One region of the Clostridium malenominatum genome, then DNA from elsewhere that is predicted to be linked to it. Evidence: riboswitches for the same ligand, from Rfam matches in the RefSeq annotation. Region 1 holds a riboswitch; each other region holds the start of a gene.
The links. A riboswitch is a leader RNA that binds a small molecule or an ion and turns the genes downstream of it on or off. The one in region 1 is predicted to bind lysine.

Region 1 (7,588 bases):
TTTTTCAGAATTTATTAAAGTAGAAATAACTACAACACTACTGAATTCTTCTGGTATTTCCTCTTCAAACTCCATTTTAGGTATGAAATCCGGTGGTGTTAAATGAGTAATGCTCCAATTAATTATGGATATAACTATTTCACTAGAAGGAACTAATACTAATAAAAATGTAACTAGGTATTTCCATAAGCTCATATCTATATCCGAGGTAAAATAAACTAACAACACGGCTAATACTAAAGTGGAAATTAAGGCTAATGCTATATAATTTTTAGCTCTATGATTTCTATCATTAAATTTTAATTTTTTATAACCCTCATCCTTAAAGCCAATTTTATCCTTTAAACACTGTATTCCCTCGTCAATAATATAATATCCCACATGCTTTAAATAAGGCTTATCTGGATTTTCTTCTCCTTCAAGAGCACATTCTATAGCTTTTCTAGCTACGAAGGATTCTCCAAGCTTCATATGTCTTGCTAACCTTTCTATATTATGTCTATAATAATCTCTACTAGGAAAATCCATTTTCCCATAATCTTTACTAGGATCCTTTTTAAGTGTTTTTTCCACATAACTTAATCTTTCAAAGTATTCTATCCAGTTGAGAGATGAAAGTTCTCTCATTCCCGTTATACTATTTCCAATTAACATCCTATAGAAGGCTTGCCTTTTATGGTCTAGTGAAATTATTTTCTCATTATTGATGTCTTCCATGGCTAGCTTTTCATCTATCCATTCATATACTTGCTTATTTTCAAAGCCACTATCCCTTAATACTTTTAAAAGTCTTTCCGTGAAATAAGGTGTAAAACTTATATCTTGTTTAATTAAATTTTGTAATTCTTCCTCATTATTAGAACTTTCTATAAGTTTTTCTCCAAATATTTCTCCTTTGATTTTTTCACTATGACAATAAACTATATTGCTAGTTACTTTGCTAATATTATGTATTAGGGCTATTCTTATCATTACTGGTAATGACCATAGCTCTCCACTGCCTAGTATAGTATGTTTTTGATATTCCTTTATGAAACCTTCAATATTTCCTCCACTAACTCTTCCATCGGTTTCCTTAACTATCCTCTGTGCTATATGATAAATTCTAGGATAGTCCTTAACCAAAGGTAAGTTTTCATAGTAGTCTCTAGGCATGCTACTTTTTATGTACTTGTATTCCTTTTGTATTAAATATAAATTATCTAATAGCCACTCTCCTGCAGGAGGTATATCTCTTTTCGCCTTAACTTCCTTGCTTATAAAATCATACCCTTTTAAAATTTTTTCATAGTTACTATCTAAATTCTTTATAAGCTTTATTCTTGCTTTTATACTCTTATCTTTTCTATTGTAAGGACATTCTTCTACTAGGTCATCATAAAAGTCTTTGTAATCTATCATTATCTCCACCCCTTGAAAATCAAAAAAATTGCTAAGCAATTTTTCAGTTTTTTAGATGTTTAGTTTTTTAGATGTCTAGATATAGTGAAAATTTCATGGGAATTTCCTCATCAACTAAAAATCTAATTATCTTAAAATATTGTTCCCAAAAAACAAAAAAATATTATGGAGAAATTTCTCCATAATATTTTACTATTTTATATTTCATTGCTTATTAATTCATCATAACTTTGGCGTCTTGAAACTACTTTAGCTTTTCCTTCTTTAACAAATACCACTGGGGCTTTTGGTGTTTTATTATAATTGTTGCTCATAGAATATCCATAGGCTCCTGTAGTTAATACCGCTAAAATGTCTCCTCTATTTAATTTTGGAATTACCATATCCTTTAGCAGTATATCTCCAGATTCGCAGCACTTTCCTGCTATAGTTACCTTTTCTAAATCTATATTTTCCACATTGTTTGCAATTACACATTCATACTCTGCGCTGTATAGTGCAGGTCTTATGTTATCTGTCATTCCACCATCTACTGAAACGTATTTTCTAACCTTTGGAATATCCTTAATAGCTCCAATGGTATACAATGTTGTTCCTGCGTTACCTACTATGGATCTTCCTGGTTCAATACCTAAATATGGAATATCCATATTTAACTCTTTAACTTTTTCCTTTGCCCTATTTATAATAGCATTACAATATTCTTCTGTGGTTTTCGGCTTATCTCCTTCTTTGTAGTAAATACCAAAGCCTCCGCCTAAGTCTAATTCTTCTAATTTATAGTTAAATCTATTTTTAACTTCATTTGTAAGCTCTAGCATTACATCTACGGCATCTTCAAAAGGGGTAGTTTCAAAAATTTGTGAACCAATATGACAATGTAATCCAATTAAGTTTACATTGGAGTTATTAATACTCTTTTCTACTCCTTTAAAGACTTCATCTTCTAATAAAGTAAAACCAAATTTAGAGTCCACTTGACCAGTTTTTATATAATCATGAGTATGGGCTTCTATGCCAGGAGATACTCTTAAAAGTATTTTTTGAATTATTCCCTTTTCCTTAGCTATTTCATTTATTATGTCTATTTCCTCAAAATTGTCTACTACAAAGGCTCTAACCCCAAGTTCTATACCCATTTTAATTTCTTCTAAACTTTTATTGTTGCCATGAAAATATATTTTATCTATTGGAAAATCTACCTTATGGGCGGTATATAATTCTCCTCCTGATACTACATCTAAATATAATCCTTCTTCTTTAACTAATCTACACATCTCCTTAGTTAGAAAGGCCTTTCCTGCATAAGCCACCTTGTTTCCCATTTCCTCTGTTTTAAAATATTTAATATAATCCCTACAATTTTTTCTCATTAAGCCTTCATCCATTACATATAGAGGTGAGCCATGTTCTTTAACTAAATCTAAAGTACTTATTTCTCCTATATATAATGTGTTATTTTTAACTTCCATATCACCAAATAATCTCATTACCCTCATCTCCTCTAATAAAATAAATGCAGCTAAGGTACACCTATAGCTGCAATAATGACAACTTTGTGACCCTGTAGCTCTCCACCATCATAGTGACAACATTACATATATTTTATGCAACGCCAGAAAACAACTTTCCTCATTGTTTTCTTCGGCTATAACTCCTTTCCTTATTCTTCAAAGCGTGGCCGCTCCAAATAAGTACTATTAATTACAGCACCTCTACCCTAGGTAACTTTAATATGTTAAATTATTAAAAACATTTTAACACAATGCTTACTATCTTTCAATAGTAATTATAGTTTATAGAATATCTTAAATGAATTTGTTATAAAATAGTGATCATCAACTCCACCAAGTTCTCTTATTGAATGCATACCAAGAATTGGACTTCCTACATCCACAGAAGGTATGCTTATGTGAGAAGAAGTGATTGGTCCTATAGTAGAACCCCCTCTTGCATCTGAGCGATTTACAAACTTTTGTACTGGCGCCTCAGCCTCTTTACATAAATTCTCATATATAGTTGAAGAGTAAGCATCTGTAGTATAACTTCCATTGGCACTTAATTTAATAACTGGTCCTTTGTTTATTATTGGTCTATTTACAGGATCCGCTTTCTCTGGGGAATTTGGGTGAACTGCATGGGCTAAATCTGAGGATATAAGGAATGATTTAGCCAGTGCTCTAAAGTAAGGCTCTTTTCCCATTTCTTCTTTTTCTACAATTCTTTCTAATATACTAGATAAAAACATTGAATCCGCACCTTGTTTTGTTCCGCTTCCTACTTCTTCGTTGTCAAAAAAAGCTGCCACATTAACTCCTTTAGTATCTTCACTTTCAATTAATGCCTTAAGCGCAGCATGAACCATAGATAAATTATCTAATCTTGAACAGGAAATAAACTCATTATTTAATCCCATTATGCAGCCTTTTTCATACTCATATAAGAATAAATCGAAATCTAAAACCTCTTCTTTATTTAAATTTAATTCACCACATATTAAATTTACTAAATAATCTTCTTTTTCTAGAGTGCTATTTATTACTCCCATTAAAGGTATTGTATGAACTTGAGGATTAAGCTCTACTCCTTTATTAACTTCTCTATTCATATGAATTGCTAAATTTGGTATTACGAGTAATGGCTTATTAATATTTACTAACTTCTCTACAGGTTCCATTAAATTTTCTCCCCGAATTATAACTCTTCCAGCTATAGCTAAAGGTCTATCCAGCCAAGTATTTAAAATAGGTCCTCCATAAACCTCAGTATTTAATCTCAAATATGCTCCTTCACTTACCATGTATGGATTGGGTTTTATTCTGAAAGTAGGAGAGTCCGTATGAGCACCTATGATTTTAAATCCATTTTCCACTACACTTTCCTTTCCCATTAGAAAAGCTACTATGGCTGAACCATTCTTTTTAACATAGTATTTTCCTCCACGTTCCAAAAGCCAACTATCCTTTTCTTTTAATTCCTTATATCCACAACTTATCAACATATTTTCCACAGTTTCCACAGCATGAAAAGATGTTGGGCTGTTATATGTAAAATTTATTAATTCCTGCGCTAATTTTAACTTATCATTCATTTTTATCCCTCCGTTAAAATACTATTATTATTAGAATAACATACTTTATTTATGAATTGTATTATTTTATTAATATTTGTTATAATAGCTATAATATAAAGACAGGAGGGTAATACAATGCTTTCTCAATTATTAATTAAAACCTTTATAAAAAAAGATACTAGAGATTCCTATGGTTTCCTAGCGAGTATAGTGGGAATACTCACTAATTCCCTTTTATTTATAATAAAACTTTTTGTGGGCATAATAACTAAAAGTATATCCGTTACTGCTGATGCCTTTAACAATCTTTCAGACGCAACTTCATCACTTATAACTATGCTTGGTTTTAAATTAGCTTCTAAGCCGGCAGATAAGGAACATCCCTTTGGGCATGGAAGATTAGAATATTTATCTGGACTTGTAGTTTCCTTTATGGTTATCATTGTAGGCTTTGAATTTATAAAATCCTCTTACCAAAGGATAACTAACCCTGTACCAGTAAATTTTCAAACTATACCATTTATTTTAATTCTACTATCAATAGGTACTAAGATTTGGCTAAGTAGATTTAATAATTACGTGGGGAAAAAAATTAATTCTTCAGCCCTACAAGCCTCTTCTTATGATGCTCTAGGTGATGTTTTTACCTCCAGCTGTGTTGCTTTATCCTTAATAGCATCAAAGTGGATTTCATTTCCTATTGATGGCTACATCGGGATTTTAGTTTCACTTTTCATTATGTATTCTGGGTATTCTTTAATAAAAGAAACCTTAAACCCATTACTTGGTGAAGCTGCTGATCCAGATTTAGTAGATAAAATAATAAATGGAGTGTTAAGTTATAAATATATTACAGGGGTTCATGATTTGATTATGCACAACTATGGCCCTGGAAAGTTCATGGCTTCAATACATGCAGAAGTTCCTCAAGACATTTCTTTAGTTCAGATACATGAAATTATAGATAGAGCGGAAAGAGAGCTTTCAGAAAATCTTAACATAGTGCTGGTTATACATATGGACCCAATAAACACTAATGATGAAGAAGTTAATTTTGCCTTAGAGGAATTAGAAAAAATAATTAAGAATTATCCTCTTATAACTTCCCTTCATGATTTTAGAATGGTTGGAGAGGGTGAAAGAAAAAATCTAATTTTTGATATAGTTATTGATTACAAACAACCCCTTACAGAGGAATTTCAGTGTAATATAGTAGAATCATTAAATAAAGATATCAAAAATATTCATCCAGAATATAATGCCATTATAACCATAGATAGGGATTTTATGTGATTTTTTAAATTTTTTTCAACATAATAGTGGCATCAGCATAGTATATATTGATTCTTATATTTGGGAGTGAAGTATATTATGATAAAAGAAAGACATTTTTTCCCTGGAAGCAATACTTCTAAGGGTTTTCATTCATTTTTTCAATACATTTTACCATTAAAAGATGCGAAGAGATTATTCTATATAAAAGGTGGCCCTGGTACAGGCAAATCCTATTTTATGAAAAAAATAGGCCAGACTTTTGCTGATAAAGGATATTCCATTGAGTACTTTCATTGTTCTTCTGATAATGAATCCTTAGATGCAGTGTTAATCAAAGAACTTGGCATAGTATTGCTAGATGGTACCGCCCCTCACATTAACGATCCTAAAGTTCCTGGAGCTTTAGATGAAATCATTGATTTTGGGGTTTGTTTAGATGAGAAAAATTTGAGCTTATCAAAAAACGATATAATGAATGTGGATAATAAAATAAAAGATAGCTTTAAAAGAGCTTATTCCTATTTTGCAGCTGCAAGAGCCGTTCATGATGATTGGAGCTACCAAAATAATAAAGCCTTAGACAGAAACAAACTAAAGGATTTAAAGAAAAAACTAAAGGATTCCATACTAGAAACAAACTTAGAGGGTTTAGGCGAAGAAAGACATTTATTTGCTACAGCTTTTACTCCAAATGGAATAATAAGCTATGTAAATACAATTTACGATTTTTGTGAAAAAATTTATGTTTTGAAGGGTGGCCCAGGCACGGGAAAAACTGAAGTATTAAGTTATTTAAAAGAAGAAGCTTTAATAAACGGACATAATGTTGAAGTATTTCACGATCCTTTAATTCCTGAAAGAATAGAACATTTAGTCCTTCCTGAACTAAGTATTGCTATTCTCACTTCAAACGAAATAAACAAACAGTCCTTTAGCGGTATAGAGATTGATATGGAAACCTTGCTAGATAAAGACCATATAACTTCCGCTAGCCACTTTATAAAGGAAAGTCAGGATACTTTTTATACGTTACTAGAGCAAGGACTTAAAAACTTAGTAAATTGTAAAAAGCTTCATGATGAAATTGAGCAGTTCTATGTGGATAACATAGATTTTAAATGTAGAGACCATATATCTGAAGGTATTATGAATAGACTTATGAAATATTAAAGGAAGCTAATTTAGCTTCCTTTACTTTATTTTCACCTTGAAAACATATAAATTATGTAGTGCCCTTGTAGATTTAACATACATCATTTTTGAATAGTTAGGAGAGTTATTCCCCTCATCTATTATTATTACTCCGTCAAACTCTAATCCTTTTGAAAGATAAGAAGGTATGACAATTTCCCCTGAACTATAAATAGCATCCTCTCTATCTATAGTTTTAATATACATCTTTGCTTTAATAAGTTTACTTATATATTCCGTAGAGTTTAAATCTTTACATATTACCGCAATAGTTTCTAATCCCTTATCTTTTAATTCCTTTATAGCAGCTATTATTTTGTTTGCTAGTTCTTCTTCATGGATTATTTCCTCTTCTACTATCTGTTCCCCATTTCTTACTAATGGAATTATTTCTTCTTTATCCAAATAGCCATTAGCATATTTCATTATTTCTTGAGTAGATCTATAACTTTTGTTTAGTGGATATCTTTCCAAGTTATCAAGCTTTAAATACTCTTCTATATAGCTCATAGCTATTCTATCTTCATAAGGAATTAATCTTTGATTACTATCTCCAACAATAGTAAAGTTATTACATTTAGTCAGTTCTTTAATTACAATAAACTGAAGTGGGCTATAATCTTGTGCTTCGTCAATAACCACATGTTT
Region 2 (7,588 bases), on a different contig from region 1:
AATAATATTATGAGAAAGGATGTAGTTTATGAAGCTTTGGGGAGGAAGATTTAAAGATAAAGAAAGTAAGCTTATGGAGGATTTTAATAGTTCCTTAAGCTTTGATAAGGAATTATATGAATATGATATAAAAGGAAGTATAGCTCACGTTAAGATGTTAGCTAAATGCAATATTTTGACAGAGTGTGAAAGAGATAAAATAATTGATGGATTAGAGTCTATTTTAAAGGATATTAATGAGGGACAGTTATTAATTGAAGGAGACTACGAAGATATCCACAGCTTTGTGGAAATGAATTTAATTTCACGTATTGGAGATGTGGGTAAAAAACTTCACACTGCAAGAAGCAGAAACGACCAAGTGGCAGTGGATTTTAGACTTTATGCCAAGGATAGAGCTAAAGAAATTATAGAAGAAATTGAAGATTTAATGAATGTAATAGTAAAATTAGGGGAAGAAAACAATGTAATTATGCCAGGATATACCCATCTTCAAAGGGCACAAGTAGTTACTTTTAAATATCATATAATGGCTTACCACAGTATGCTTTTAAGGGATAAAAAAAGAATGATAAATGCCTTAGATATTATGGATGAAAGTCCATTGGGATGTTGCGCTTTAGCAGGAACTACTTATGATACAGATAGAAATTTTACAGCTAAAGAATTAGGATTTAAGAAACCTGTAGATAACTTCTTAGACGGGGTAAGTGATAGAGATTTTGCCCTAGAAGTTTTAGGAGCCTCATCTATTATAATGATGCATTTAAGTAGACTTAGCGAAGAAATAATACTTTGGAGTAGTAAGGAATTTGATTTTGTATTAATAAGTGATGAGTTTTCCACTGGAAGCTCTATAATGCCTCAAAAGAAAAATCCAGATGCGGCGGAGCTTGTAAGGGGTAAAACAGGTAGAGTATATGGTGATTTAATTGCTCTTCTTACTACAATGAAAGGAATTCCATTAGCTTATAATAAGGATATGCAAGAAGATAAAGAAAGATTTTTTGATGGAGTTAACACTGTATTAAGTTGTCTTAAAATAATGAAGGGAATGCTTTCTACTTTAAAAGTAAAATCAGAAAACACTAAAAAGGCCGTTAAAAAAGGCTTCCTAAATGCTACTGAAGGGGCAGATTATTTAGTTACTAAAGGCATCCCATTTAGGGACGCTCATAGAATAATAGGAGAAATAGTCCTTCATTGCGAGGGTGCAGGTAAAGGAATAGAAGAACTAAGCTTAGAGGAATTACAAAAATTCAGTCCTGTATTTATTGAGGATGTTTATGAATTTATTGATTATGAAAATACCTTAAATAGAGGAATTAAAAAGGAAATAATTAAGTAGGAATTGGGGACAGTTATGATGGTTTTATATCATAACTGTCCCCAATTTTTCGATTTTGAATATTTGAACAAATTCTTTATTCCTTATATAATATAGGGAGTAGTATAAAGTGGAGGGATAGATATGAAATACAATTTTGATGAGATTATAGATAGAAGAAATGTAGGAGCTGTGAAATGGAAGGGGTATGATGAGATTATACCTATGTGGGTTGCAGATATGGATTTTAAAGCCCCTGAGGAGATAATTGAAGCCATAAAAAGCAGAGCTGATGAAGGAACTTTTGGATATACTTACTTAAATAAACAATATTATAATGCAATAATTAATTGGGTAGAAAAAAGACATGGATTTAAAATAGAAAAAAACTGGATATATTCAACTCCAACTATAGTATCCGCATTATATTGGCTTATACAAACCTTTACTGAGGTTGGAGATAAGATAATCATCCAAACTCCTGTATATCATAGATTTAAAGGTGCCATAGAAGACAATGGAAGAATGGTATTAGAAAATCCTTTAAAAGAATTAGAGGGAAAGTATTATATGGATTTTGAAAACCTAGAAAGTAATATTGATTCTAAGGTGAAGATGATAATTTTATGTAATCCTCATAATCCAGTAGGAAGGGTTTGGAGCAAAGAGGAGTTAATAAGGCTAGGAGAAATATGTTTAAAAAATAATATTTTAGTGGTTTCTGATGAAATTCATAGCGATATAACTTTTAAAGGGTACAAGCATACTCCATTTGCCTCACTTGGCAATGAATTTGCGGAAAACTCTATTACTTGTATATCCCCAACTAAAACCTTTAATTTAGCAGGAATTCAGGTTTCTAATATTATAATACCTAATGAAAATTTAAGAAAAAAGTTTGATAATACTATGAAACTTAATGCTATGGGAGACATAAATATATTTGGAATTATAGGTTTAATTGCAGCCTATGAAAAAGGTGAACAGTGGTATAGAGAGATGCTTTATTACATTGAAGAGAATTATAATTATATGAGAGAATACATTGAAAAAAATATGCCTATGATAAAGGTAACAAAATTAGAAGGTACATATTTAGCATGGGTGGATTTTAGAGCACTCCGTATGAATAGTAAAGAATTGAAGAGATTTTTAAGTGAAGAAGTAAAAGTAGCTTTTAATGAGGGGCAGCTATTTGGTGGAAATGGTGAAGGGTTTCAAAGAATAAATTTTGCCTGCCCAAGAAAAATATTAGAGGAAGCTTTATTTAGATTAAATATAGGTATTAACAATTGCAAAACATGGAGTGAAGATGTATGAATGAAATACTAGATGAAATAATTTATGAAAATAGAAAATATTTATGTGAGGGACAGGTAGCAAGCTATATACCAGAATTGAAAAATGGAAATAAGGATGCTCTAGGCATATATATCACTACTTTAGAAGGAAAGGAATACTTTGGTGGGGATTATTATACAAAGTTTACAATCCAAAGTATATCTAAAATAATTACTTTAGCCCTTGCAATCATGGATAATGGAATAGAATATGTATTTTCAAAGGTAGGTATGGAGCCCACCACAGAAGCTTTTAACTCTATTGTGGACCTGGAGATGAAGAATCTAAATAAACCACTGAATCCAATGATAAATGCAGGTGCTATAGCAATATCCTCAATGATTAAAGGGGATACCTCAGAAGAAGCATTTTCTAGAGTTTTGGATTTTGTAAGAAAACTTTCTGGAAATGAAGAATTGGATTTAAATTATAATGTGTATGTTTCAGAGAAAAAAACAGGGAATAGAAATAGATCCCTAGCTTATTTTATGAAAAGTACAGGAGTAATAGAAAATGATGTGGAAGCAGTATTAGATGTTTATTTTAAACAGTGCTCTATTGAAGTGACCTGCAAGGATTTATCAAAAATTGCTGCAGTGTTTGCAAACAACGGAGTTATACCTTGGACAGGAGAGAGAATAATAGAAAAAGAAGTAGCACAAATAGTTAAAACTATTATGGTTACTTGTGGCATGTATGATGGATCAGGAGAATTTGCAGTAAAAATAGGACTTCCTGCAAAATCAGGAGTAGGGGGAGGTATCCTTGGTGTATCTCCTAATAAAATGGGTATAGGTATTGTGGGACCTTCTTTGGATAAAAGAGGGAACAGTATAGGTGGAGTAGAGGTTTTAAAGGATTTATCCCAAAAACTAGATTTAAGTATATTCTAAAAGCGCTTGATTATATGAAGAATAAATGTTATACTTTTATGCGAGTGAATATAACCGATAGAGGCGCGGTGTTTAATAGTAATTACACGGACTTAAGCAGTATGAAGTGTGAGGAAAGGAAATATCGCCGAAGCGTACAGTTAATGCTTTGATGCTGTATGACTGGTTTTGCTTAAAATATGAGCAAGATTGTCACAAAACTAATTTGTGGAGAGCTATCATTCAAACAATATGTGAACACATAGACTTAGTGTATACATGCCCTTGAGTGATAAGACTTAAGGGTATTTTTGTTTTAATGGGCATCCTCTCCCCTCAAACTATTCACTTCAAATAATAAAATTTTAGGAGGAGAAGAGATGAAAAGAAAAAATCTTGTAATTACATTAACCTTTATGTTAGTGTTACTGTTATCTACAACAGTATTCGGAGCAGAAACAGATCCTGCTTTACTTAATTCTCAAAGATTTGGGATATTAACAATAATACCACCTTTAGTAGCTATTATTTTAGCATTTATAACTAAAAATGTTGTTATCTCATTATTCTTAGGAGTTTTCTCAGGAGCATTTTTAATTCAATTAAATAATGGAGGAGCCCTTTCAGCAATATTTAATGGATTTTTAGATGTTATAAATAGACTAGTAGGTTCTTTGGCAGATCCATGGAATGCAGGAATTATACTTCAATGTATGACCATTGGTGGACTTATAGCTTTAGTATCAAAAATGGGTGGAGCAAAGGCCGTTGCAGAAAGCTTAGCTAAAAAAGCTAAAACGCCAATAAGTGCTCAGATTATAACTTGGTTATTAGGATTATTGGTTTTCTTTGATGACTATGCTAACTCTTTAATAGTTGGACCAATAATGAGGCCAGTTACAGATAAAATGAAAGTTTCAAGAGAAAAGTTATCTTTTATAGTTGATGCTACAGCAGCACCAATTTCAGGTATTGCTTTAATATCAACATGGGTTGGTTATGAAATAAGCTTAATAAAAGATGCTTATGCTTCAATTGGACAAGAAGTAAATGCTTATGGGTTATTCGTACAAACTATACCTTATAGATTTTATAATATATTAATATTATTATTCATAGTTGCTTCAGCATTGACTTTAAGAGACTTTGGACCGATGCTTAAGGCAGAAAGAAGAGCTAGGACTACAGGGAAGGTTTTAAGAGATGGTGCAAAACCTATGGTTTCCTCAGAAGCAACAGCACTTGAGCCAAAGGAAGGAATAAAATTAACCGTTTGGAATGCTATAATACCTATAGGTGTTTTGTTAATAGGTTCTTTTGCAGGATTTTATTTTAATGGATATAAAAGCATAATGGGTGGAGAGGATGAAGCTTTAAAAGCTATCCTAACTTCAGCTCCAGCATCATTTACTGCTATTAGAGAAGCCTTCAGTGCTTCAGATGCCAGTGTGGTTTTATTCCAGGCAGCATTGCTTGCAAGTATTGTTAGTATTATTATGGGAATGATACAAAAAATATTTACTTTAGAAGAAGCATTAGATACTTGGGTAGAAGGAATGAAATCATTAATTATAACAGGGGTAATATTAGTACTTGCTTGGTCACTAAGCAGTGTTATTAAGGAATTAGGTACTGCTAAATTCTTAGTTAAGGTTTTTGAAAGTTCATTACCACCATTTATGTTACCAACTTTAATATTTGTTATGGGATCAATTATTTCCTTTGCAACAGGAACTTCCTATGGAACTATGGGAATACTTATGCCTCTTGCAGTTCCAATAGCATTTACTCTTGGAGGAGGAGATGCTCACTTTATGATAATTAATTGTAGTGCAGTTTTGACAGGAGCGATTTTCGGAGACCATTGTTCTCCAATATCTGATACAACCATACTTTCATCTATGGGTACTGCTTGTGATCACATAGACCACGTTAATACTCAAATAATGTATTCATTAACTATAGGAGCTATTACTATACTCTTTGGTTATTTACCAGTAGGGTTAAACCTGCCAATTATAATAGTTTTACCAGTAGCTATATTTGCAACAATCGCTACGTTATTTATATTCGGTAAACCGGTAGGAGATGGAATAGCCTCAAAATCTTTAGAAAAAAAAGTTGTATAAATTAAAAAAGGAAATAGTTTTCTATTTCCTTTTTTTTACTATCCGATGACTACCCGCTCTAATACTCCAATCTTCTTCAGAGTGGGAGCTAAGAGCGGCTACGTCCCTGGATAACGATTTCTAAGAATCAGACGGAGTAAAAACTCCACCTGATTCTTAGAAATCTGTTTATCTTTCTTCGTGTACTTCTCTATCTCTACCTAAGAATGAAATAGCATACAATCCAGCTATACCAACTAGAGAATAGATAACTCTTGAAAAAGCAGTCATGTTTCCGAAAAGAGTAGCAACTAAATCGAAGTTAAAGAAACCTATAAGTCCCCAATTTATTGCTCCTATTATAACTAAGATTAGCGAAATTACATCCAATCCTCTCATAAATACATCTCCTTTATTTATTTAATAATGCAATTATATTCTTGCCAAATAATAAAGAAAATATAACAAAAAAATAGAAATTCAAAAATTCATTTGAATTTCTATTATAAAATAATATTTCTGTCTATCTTCTGAAGTAAACATACCATTGTGGAAGTTTTTTGTACACCGTCAATTAGCTGAATTTTCTCAGCTAGTAAGCTTTGTAGGTGGGAAATATTTTTGCATAATACCTTGAAAAATATACAATATTCTCCTGTAGTATAGTATAATTCAACTACTTCTGGTATTTGTTCTATATTTTGTGAAACGGAATTTAAATAAGAAGCTTTCTCTAAATTTATTCCTATAAAACAACAAATGTCGTATCCAAGCTTAGCGCTATCTATTAAGAGTTTAGAGCCTTTAATTATTCCCATATCCTCCATTTTTTTAATTCTTACATGTATAGTTCCTCCACTAACATGACATTTTCTGGCGATTTCTAAAAATGGAGTTCTAGAATCCTTGGCTAAAACTGATAATATTTCTAAATCTAAAGAATCTAATTGTAGATTTTTGCTGAATTCCAAAATAATCACCTCAAAGCTATATTATTATATATATTATACAAAAGAATTAAAAATATTGTTGATATATTTTAAAAAATATAGAATAATATTATAGTATAGATCTTTATAAAGGGGGAATAACAATTGAAGATGTCTGATTACTTAATGCTATTAGCCTTTACTTTAGTTATAATTATAGGTTATAATCTTTTGAAGATTTTTGTTTTATCAAAATATAAGCCCAATAAATGGATTATATTTGCCATAGCATTAGCAATATTAACAGGAAGTAATACTGCAAAATTAGGTTACGATACTATACCGGGTTTAGCTGTATCTGCCGTATTTGCAATTTTTGTATTGTGGTTTGTAGATTTGTTTAAAGATGATAGACTAGAAATGAAAAATGTAAAAGGAAAAAAAGATATAAAAATGAGACCTAAAGCAAAGCCAAATAGGGTAAAGAATAATAATGAAAAATAAAGTAAATAATATATAAAAGTGGGTGTTGGTATAAGCCAACATCTTTTTTATATAATTTTTTATATATTTTTAAAAAAAATCATAAAATTTAAAGGGTTTTAGAATTTTTTATAGAATAGTTAATAATAAATTCTAAATAATTTATTCTAGAGTACGAAGGAGAGATTAAATGAAAAAAGAAGTTATTGAATGCACTAAAGCTGCACCAGCGAGAGGCCCATACTCCACTGCAATAAAGGTAGGAAACTTATTATTCATATCAGGAAGAACTCCAAGTGACTTAATAACGGGGGAGTTAATTGATGATGATGTCAAAAATGCAACAAGAGTAGCTTTAGAAAATGTTAAAGTTATATTAGAAGAATCCGGTTCAAGTTTAGACAATGTGATCAAAACAACAGTGTTTTTAAGAGATATCAATGATTTTATTCAAGTAAATGAAATATATGGCGAATATTTTAAGGTAGATCCACCAGCTAGATCATGCGTACAAGTGGGTAAATTGCC
Region 3 (7,588 bases), on a different contig from region 1:
CTTTCTCTTATGCTAGTATGGCTATAGGGTCTTTTGAAAGGCAGTCAAATAAATTCCTTCTTTAATTTCTATATCCTCTACTTTTTTAAAACCATTCTTAATATAAAATCTTACCGCTGGTATATTTTCTTTTCCTGTAGTAACTATTATTTTACTAATTCCTGTGCGAAGACTTTCTACAAAATTTAATAATTTTTCAGCTATTCCCTTTCTAAAAAAATTAGGATGTATTGCTATTCTATGAATATCTAAAATTTCCTCTGTAATTTTAAAGGAAATAATCCCTACAAGCACTTCAGCTAAATAATATCCATAGAAACTTTCCCCACTTTCTTTTATGGTCTCTAATGTATCCCTTAGTGTTGGTATATCATAAAACCCTATGATTCCTGCCTCTACTAAATAAGAAGCTTTTTGTATATCTAATATTTTTTCTACTATACACTTATCTTTTACATCCAGCTCTTTAATCATCTCTACTAATTTCCTTTACAATAGTTTTATTAATATTTTACCATAAAAATTAAATAACTGTCCCTGGTCAGAAACCAAAAAAGGGAAGATTTAACTTCCCTTAATAATTATATTTTTATATAGTTAAATTCATTGCCTTGGTGATGAAGGAATTTCTCAAAGTCATCATAAGATATTGTAATAGTTGCTGTATTTACATTAGGATGAAAACTAATTTTATTGCAGTTAATCAAATCTTTGTCTATTAGTACCTTAACACTTTTTTCTTTATCATTTATCAATCCAAAGGGAGTAACGGACCCAGGGGTAAGACTTAAATACTTATATAGTCTTTCCTCCGATGCAAAGCTTAAACTACTGCTCTCAATTTCCTTTGATAAATCCTTTAAATTAACCTGCTTCCATTCTGTTATAATAAGAAGATAGTGAATATCTCCCTTTCTATTGCGAATAAATAAATTTTTACAATGCTGCCCTTCCATATGTATATTTAAATTATTGGCTTCTTCAATAGTAAAAATTGCTGGATGTTCATATCTAATATAATCTATGTTTAATTCTTTTAAAACATCGTATACCCTTTTTTCTTCTTCTCTAATCATTGAATCTTATCTCCTTACTACTTAATTCTTTTAAGAAAGTTTTATCCCTCTCTTTTATAAATCTACCTACATAGTTATAAGGCTCATCCTTTTCTAAAAAATCCATTGCTTCTTCTATACTCATCCATTTTAATTTAAAACCACTATTAATTTCTTCTTCGGTATAACTAGTCTCTCCTATTTCCCCTTTAACCTTTGAATAATAGCAATAGGATATTTGCAATTGCTCAAATTCATCTCTATATTCTATAATAGCCCCTACTTCTCCTAAAACTTCTATAGCTGTCCCTACTTCTTCTGCTACTTCTCTCCCTAACGCTTCTACTATGTTTTCCCCAGGTTCTATTCCTCCACCAGGTAGCTTATGATAGTTATCCTTTGAAACATAAAGTATTGCTATTTTACCTGATTCATCAAATAAAATTGTTCTTGCAGCTTTTCTCACCTTGTAAGAAATCTCTTTAGTGTCATTATTTATTCCTATATGTTTTTCATAAATTTCTCTTAATAAATTCATGTAATCACTTCACTTTTCTTAATTTTAAACCCCTGTTGAACCAAATCCTCCAGCTTCCCTTTCCGTTTCCGTTAACTCTTCTACTTCTATTACATCCACTGGTACTATAGGCTTTACAACCATTTGAGCTATTTTCATTCCTATTTCAACTTTAAATGGAACTTTTCCATGGTTGATAAGTATTACTCCAACTTCTCCACGATATCCTTCATCTATAGTCCCTGGAGTATTTAAAACCGTTATGCCATTTTTAAGAGCTAATCCACTTCTAGGTCTCACTTGCGCCTCAGTGAATGGTGGAAGCTGAATACTAATTCCTGTTCCTACTAGTTTCACTTCTCCTGGTTCAATAGTTAAATTTGCCGTTGAAAATAAATCTAAACCAGCATCCCCTATATGTGCGTATTGTGGTAACTTAGCATCTTTATTTAATAGTTTAACTTTTAATGTGTACTTCATTTTATTCCTCCTTAGTAAAAATTACGAAGTAATTTTTCAGATGACTAGATGATTAGATATTTAGATTTTTAGATATTGTAAAAACTTCCATGGAGTTTTAATATTAAAGAAATTCCTTAGGAATTTGCACATTATCTAATCATCTAAATATCCATCAATCTAAATATCTAAAAAATTGCTTAGCAATTTTATTAAATTATATCAAAAAGAGATAGATATATTCTACCCATCTCTTTGTAAAAGGCACTATTGTTTTTTAGGTGCTAAAATCATTATCATATTATTGCCTTCTAATTTAGCTGGTTTTTCAACCACGCCTACATCTCCAACTTTAGACAAAAACAAATTGAACACTTCATTTCCTACACTTGTATAATTATTTTGTCTTCCTCTAAATCTTATGGAAACCTTAACTTTATTTTCTTTTTCTAAAAATCTTTTGGCATTATTAGCCTTAATATCTATATCATGCTCTTCGATAGTGGCACTTAATTTTACTTCCTTAATAGAAACCACTTTCTGATTTTTCTTAGCTTCCTTCATCTTCTTATTCTTTTCATAAAGATATTTTTCGTAATTCATTATTCTGCATACAGGGGGATTAGCATTTTCTGATATCATAACTAGATCTAGTTCTTGATCTTGAGCTCTCTTTAAAGCTTCTCCTATCCCTAGAATAACATCTCCATCTTCTCCTATAAGTCTTACTTCCTTTGCTCTAATGTTTTCATTTAAGTTATTATTGTTATTAATAATACAACACCTCCAAAATACATATATTAAATATTATTTAATATATTATATATAGTATACCCTATTTTTAAATATAGTCCAAACAAATCTAGAATAAATTAACTAAAAATAGTAAAATAGGGGACAGTTATTAAAATTTAAATAAAAATTTTAATAACTGTCCCTAAATTCATTTAAAACTTCTATTTTTCTATTAAACATTCTGCAATTTGAATTGTATTTAATGCAGCGCCTTTTCTTATGTTGTCTGCAACAACCCAAAGATTTAAACCATTATCTAAACTGAAGTCTCTTCTGATTCTTCCAACATAAACTTCATCTTTACCTGAAGCATCAATTGGCATTGGATAAACTAAATCCTTAGCATTGTCTTGAAGAATAATTCCATCAGCATTTTTATATAATTCAAATATATCTTCTATTTCAAAACCATTTTCTAATTCCACATTTATGCTTTCACTATGGGAATTTAAAACTGGAACTCTAACAGTAGTTGCTGTTATTTTTAAATCTGGGCTATGAAGTATTTTTCTTGTTTCATTAACCATTTTTATCTCTTCTTTTGTGTAACCATTATCTAAGAAAGAATCAATATGTGGAAGTAAATTCCCTACTATTGGATAAGGGAACTTTTTAGGCGCTTCACCATTATATCCGTTAATCAAATCATTATATCCCGCTGCTCCTGCTCCTGAAACTGCTTGATAAGTTGAATATACAATTCTTTTAATTCCGTATTTATCATGCAATGGCTTTAGTGCTACCACAGCTTGTATTGTTGAACAATTCGGATTTGCTATTATTCCTTTATGAAGTTTTGCATCTTCTGGATTTACCTCTGGAACTACTAGTGGAACCTCTGGATCCATTCTCCAAGCACTGCTGTTATCAATTACTACAGCACCATATCTTGCAAAAATAGGAGCATATTCTAAACTTATAGTTCCTCCTGCTGAAAATAAAGCAAAATCTATTTTTTTATCTTTAATATTATCCTCTTTTAGCTCTTCTACAGTGTAATTATTCCCTTTAAAAGTAACTTCTTTCCCTGCTGATCTGGCTGAAGCAAATAAATACAATTCATTTACCGGGAAATTTCTTTCTTCTAGAATTTCTAAAAACTTTCTTCCTACCATGCCTGTACATCCTACTAGGGCAACATTATACTTCATAACAAATTCCTCCCAAAAATTATTTTATTTAATTATTTTTAAGTCTATATAATAAAATACCCTTTTCTAAAAATTTTTCCCCTTTCCCAATGTTGACAATATGCTCTAAATGAGACATAGCTTCTCCAGCCGCAAACCATTTTTGAGCATTGGGAAAGTCTTCCCATCCATTACACTTTAAATCCCATTTCACTTTTGATGCTGTATCTCTTACTGAAATTTTTCCATCCTTAATAATGTTCATAATTTCTTCTAATCTTTTTTGGTGATGATCTAAAAGTTCATCAATCCTTTTTCTATGGTCTTTAACAATGCTTCTATGGGCAGTAAAAAGATATTCTATTTCATAATTATATACCTTTTTTAAGCTTTGAAAATATACAGATAAGATATTTTTATCAAATCCCCAAAATGTAATATTTGGAGTTATCTTATCTAGAATATGGTCTCCGCCAAAAAAAATTTTATGCTCTTTTTCATAAAGTCCTATATGTCCTGGAGTGTGACCTGGGGTATCTATAACCTGAAAAGAATATTTTCCAATGTTTATTTTTTCCCCTTCTTTTAAGTAAGTGAAGTTTATCTTTTCTTTATTTCGATATTTATATCCAGGGTTATCTTCAAAACATACATTATCTTTTTTTAAATCAAATAGCTTAGCAAATTCCTCAAATCTATCCCAATAAGACTTTTGTGACATTTCATTTATTAGTTCTCCATCAATAGCTCCTGAATAAACACTTACTCCCATATCATTTAAGTATGCAGCTAGTCCTGAGTGATCTGAATGAAGATGGGTTACTAATAAGTATGTTTTTGAAAGGTCTAAATTCAATTCCTTAATACCTTTCATCAATTCATTTTTACATTCTTCAGTATTAAAGCCCGTGTCTATTATTAAGTTCTTATCCTCCGAAAGTATTATATAACTATTTATCGCTCTTAAAGGATTATTAGGCAAAGGAATGTCCACTTTAAAAATATCTGGATAAACTTCCGTAACCATTTTGCCAGCCCCCTTATTTATGATATTTACTTAATTTTATCATAAATCCTTAGGGATTGTTTTAAAATTATAAATTTAGCTCTTTTGCTAATGCAGTTACTGCTCTTCCTTTATCTATTGAATCTATAGTATAGGATATGCTTATTTCTGAAGTAGTTACCTGTTTAAACTCTATATTATTCTCTGATAATATGCTAAATACCTTTGCGGCTACTCCTGATTGTTTCATCATTCCTATTCCAACTACAGATATTTTGCTTATATCTAGTTCTTTTGAAACTTTAATGGTTGGAATTTCTTTTTTAATTTCCTTTGTTATATCATCTATTGTATATATATCCTCTTTTGATGTGGTAAATGACACATTTACATACCCATCCAAAGGTGCTGTTTGACTTATCATGTCTATATTTACATTATATTTTGCTATTCTTTCAAATATTAATGCTATACTTTTAGCTTTACATGGTACATTTCTAATAGTTACCATGAGCACGTCGTCACTAGCTGTTAGTCCTGTTATTGCTTTATTTTCCATAGTTTCATCATACTCCTTTATATATGTTCCTAACTTTTCTCCAGTATTTAAAGCTACATAGATAGGAATATTATATTTACAGGCTATCTCTACAGCTCTTGCTTCCATTACTCCTGCTCCTAAACTTGCCATTTCCATCATTTCTTCATAGCTTATATTATCTAATTTTTTAGCATCTGAATACATTCTTGGATCTACATTGTATATACCTTCTACATCCGTATAAATTTCACAAGTACACTTAAGTTTTGAGGCAAGTGCTACAGCACTAGTATCGGAACCCCCTCTTCCTAGAGTTGTTATATCTCCAAACTGATTTATTCCTTGGAAACCTGCTACAATAACTATTTTACCCTCATCTAAATGTTTTTTTACATTTTCAATGCGAACATCCGCAATACGGTTTTTAGTATGCATTCCTTCAGTTAATATTCCCGCTTGAAAACCTGTTAAAGATATTGCATCATATCCAAATTGTTGAAAGGCAATGGATAGTAATGCAATGGATACCTGTTCTCCTGTGGACATGAGCATATCTAACTCTCTTCTATTTGGATTTGGAGAAATTTCCTTTGCCATGTTTATAAGATGATCTGTGGTTTTCCCCATTGCAGAAACTACAACTACCACTTCATCTCCTTTTTTCTTTCTTTCAATTACTCTTTCAGCAACAGCTTTTATCTTTTCTATGGTAGCTACAGATGATCCACCATACTTTTGCACAACTACAGCCATGTGAATAACCCCCTATTTCTTGTATTTTAGATATAAAAAACAACCATGAGCAAAAGGACTCATGGCTGCTGTAGCCTAAAAACACCTTTTGCCCCAACATGGTAAGCACGCCATTAAAGAGTTGGGCAACTCTTTAAAGACAGTACTATACTTATTTAGCATAGTCCCAACACTAAGGATAAATCCTTATATGTTTCGGCAATTACTCCTTTTTGCATATTCATTATACATACTCATAGCAATTGCGGCCTCTGTACCACATTGATAGAATTCATTTAATTTTTATTAATAAAAAACAAAAATAGCCATGAGAAGCAAAAGGACTCATGACTACTATAGCCTAAAAACACCTTTTGCCCCAACATGATAAGCACGCCATTAAAAAGTTGGGCAACTTTTTAAAGACAGTACTATACTTATTTAGCATAGTCCCAACACTAAGGATAAATCCTTATATGTTTCGGCAATTACTCCCTTTTTGCATATTTACTCAATACACAATACTCATAGTAACTGCAACCTCTATATCATATCGTTTATGCGTTTATTCACTTTTCAAAACTATTATATAAATGTTATCAAATATACATGCTTAAGTCAACTCTTAAACTTTTAAATATCTTTATTATTTTTCAAGGCCTAACATATCCTCAATTTTCTCGCTCATGTATCTATATGAATCCTCAACACCTTTATTATAAAATTCTGGTGCTAATTTATTTATTACAAAATCTAACACCATACTCGCTGCTAAATCACCTATTTCTTCTTCTCTTTCATTAGAAAAATATTCTTTAATATCTTCTATCATTTGTTTCTTTTTATCCTTATTTAAAACTATTTTGTCCATCTTTTTATCTCCTTTTATTTTTTTATAACCGTCCCCAACAGTTTAAATGTAGCTATCAAATAATGATAGTTGAACACTGTTTTTTTCATAGAAATTCATCTTCCTAGCTATGGCTTCTTTATAACATAATTCTTTAAATGCACTATATAATTTTTCATGCTCAGGTACAGAACATGAGTATAAGCCTTTGTAATTATGCACATATCTTTCCTTTAGCCCTGAAAAACTCTTATCCAATTCTTTAAAGTAGTACTCTCTTTGTCCTTCTCTTAAAGTCATTCCAAACCAAGCTATTATGTATTTTGCTCCCGCATCCTTTCCCCTCTTAACAATGTCATCAATATTTTTTAAGCTATCTGTTAAAAAGGGAAGTACTGGCATTAAAATTATTCCTGTATAAATTCCTTCCTTAGATAGCTTTTTTATAGCTTCAAATCTTTTAGAAGATACTGGCGCAAAAGGCTCTATAATAGATGATAACT

Region 2: another riboswitch for lysine. It lies ahead of ABDZ69_RS15265 (Na+/H+ antiporter NhaC family protein); the one in region 1 lies ahead of lysA (diaminopimelate decarboxylase).
Region 3: another riboswitch for lysine. It lies ahead of ABDZ69_RS15125 (aspartate kinase); the one in region 1 lies ahead of lysA (diaminopimelate decarboxylase).

The regions. Positions count from the first base shown of each region.
Region 1 is NZ_BAAACF010000001.1:274,846-282,433, reverse strand. It holds gene ABDZ69_RS01485 (glycoside hydrolase family 94 protein) at 1-1,401, opposite strand, end outside; gene lysA (diaminopimelate decarboxylase) at 1,599-2,891, opposite strand; lysine riboswitch at 2,961-3,127, opposite strand; gene ABDZ69_RS01475 (M18 family aminopeptidase) at 3,191-4,492, opposite strand; gene ABDZ69_RS01470 (cation diffusion facilitator family transporter) at 4,610-5,767, shown strand; gene ABDZ69_RS01465 (PRK06851 family protein) at 5,846-6,919, shown strand; gene ABDZ69_RS01460 (HelD family protein) at 6,941-7,588, opposite strand, start outside.
Region 2 is NZ_BAAACF010000006.1:166,601-174,188, reverse strand. It holds gene argH (argininosuccinate lyase) at 29-1,348, shown strand; gene ABDZ69_RS15275 (MalY/PatB family protein) at 1,472-2,647, shown strand; gene glsA (glutaminase A) at 2,644-3,561, shown strand; lysine riboswitch at 3,612-3,787, shown strand; gene ABDZ69_RS15265 (Na+/H+ antiporter NhaC family protein) at 3,921-5,669, shown strand; gene ABDZ69_RS15260 (DUF378 domain-containing protein) at 5,838-6,047, opposite strand; gene ABDZ69_RS15255 (Lrp/AsnC ligand binding domain-containing protein) at 6,152-6,619, opposite strand; gene ABDZ69_RS15250 (hypothetical protein) at 6,743-7,081, shown strand; gene ABDZ69_RS15245 (Rid family detoxifying hydrolase) at 7,251-7,588, shown strand, end outside.
Region 3 is NZ_BAAACF010000006.1:134,241-141,828, forward strand. It holds gene ABDZ69_RS15090 (GNAT family N-acetyltransferase) at 22-474, opposite strand; gene ABDZ69_RS15095 (prolyl-tRNA synthetase associated domain-containing protein) at 582-1,076, opposite strand; gene ABDZ69_RS15100 (NUDIX domain-containing protein) at 1,069-1,593, opposite strand; gene dut (dUTP diphosphatase) at 1,618-2,052, opposite strand; gene infC (translation initiation factor IF-3) at 2,299-2,808, opposite strand; gene ABDZ69_RS15115 (aspartate-semialdehyde dehydrogenase) at 2,988-3,977, opposite strand; gene ABDZ69_RS15120 (MBL fold metallo-hydrolase) at 4,006-4,983, opposite strand; gene ABDZ69_RS15125 (aspartate kinase) at 5,051-6,256, opposite strand; lysine riboswitch at 6,352-6,519, opposite strand; lysine riboswitch at 6,618-6,789, opposite strand; gene ABDZ69_RS15130 (DUF2164 domain-containing protein) at 6,882-7,106, opposite strand; gene ABDZ69_RS15135 (SPL family radical SAM protein) at 7,149-7,588, opposite strand, start outside.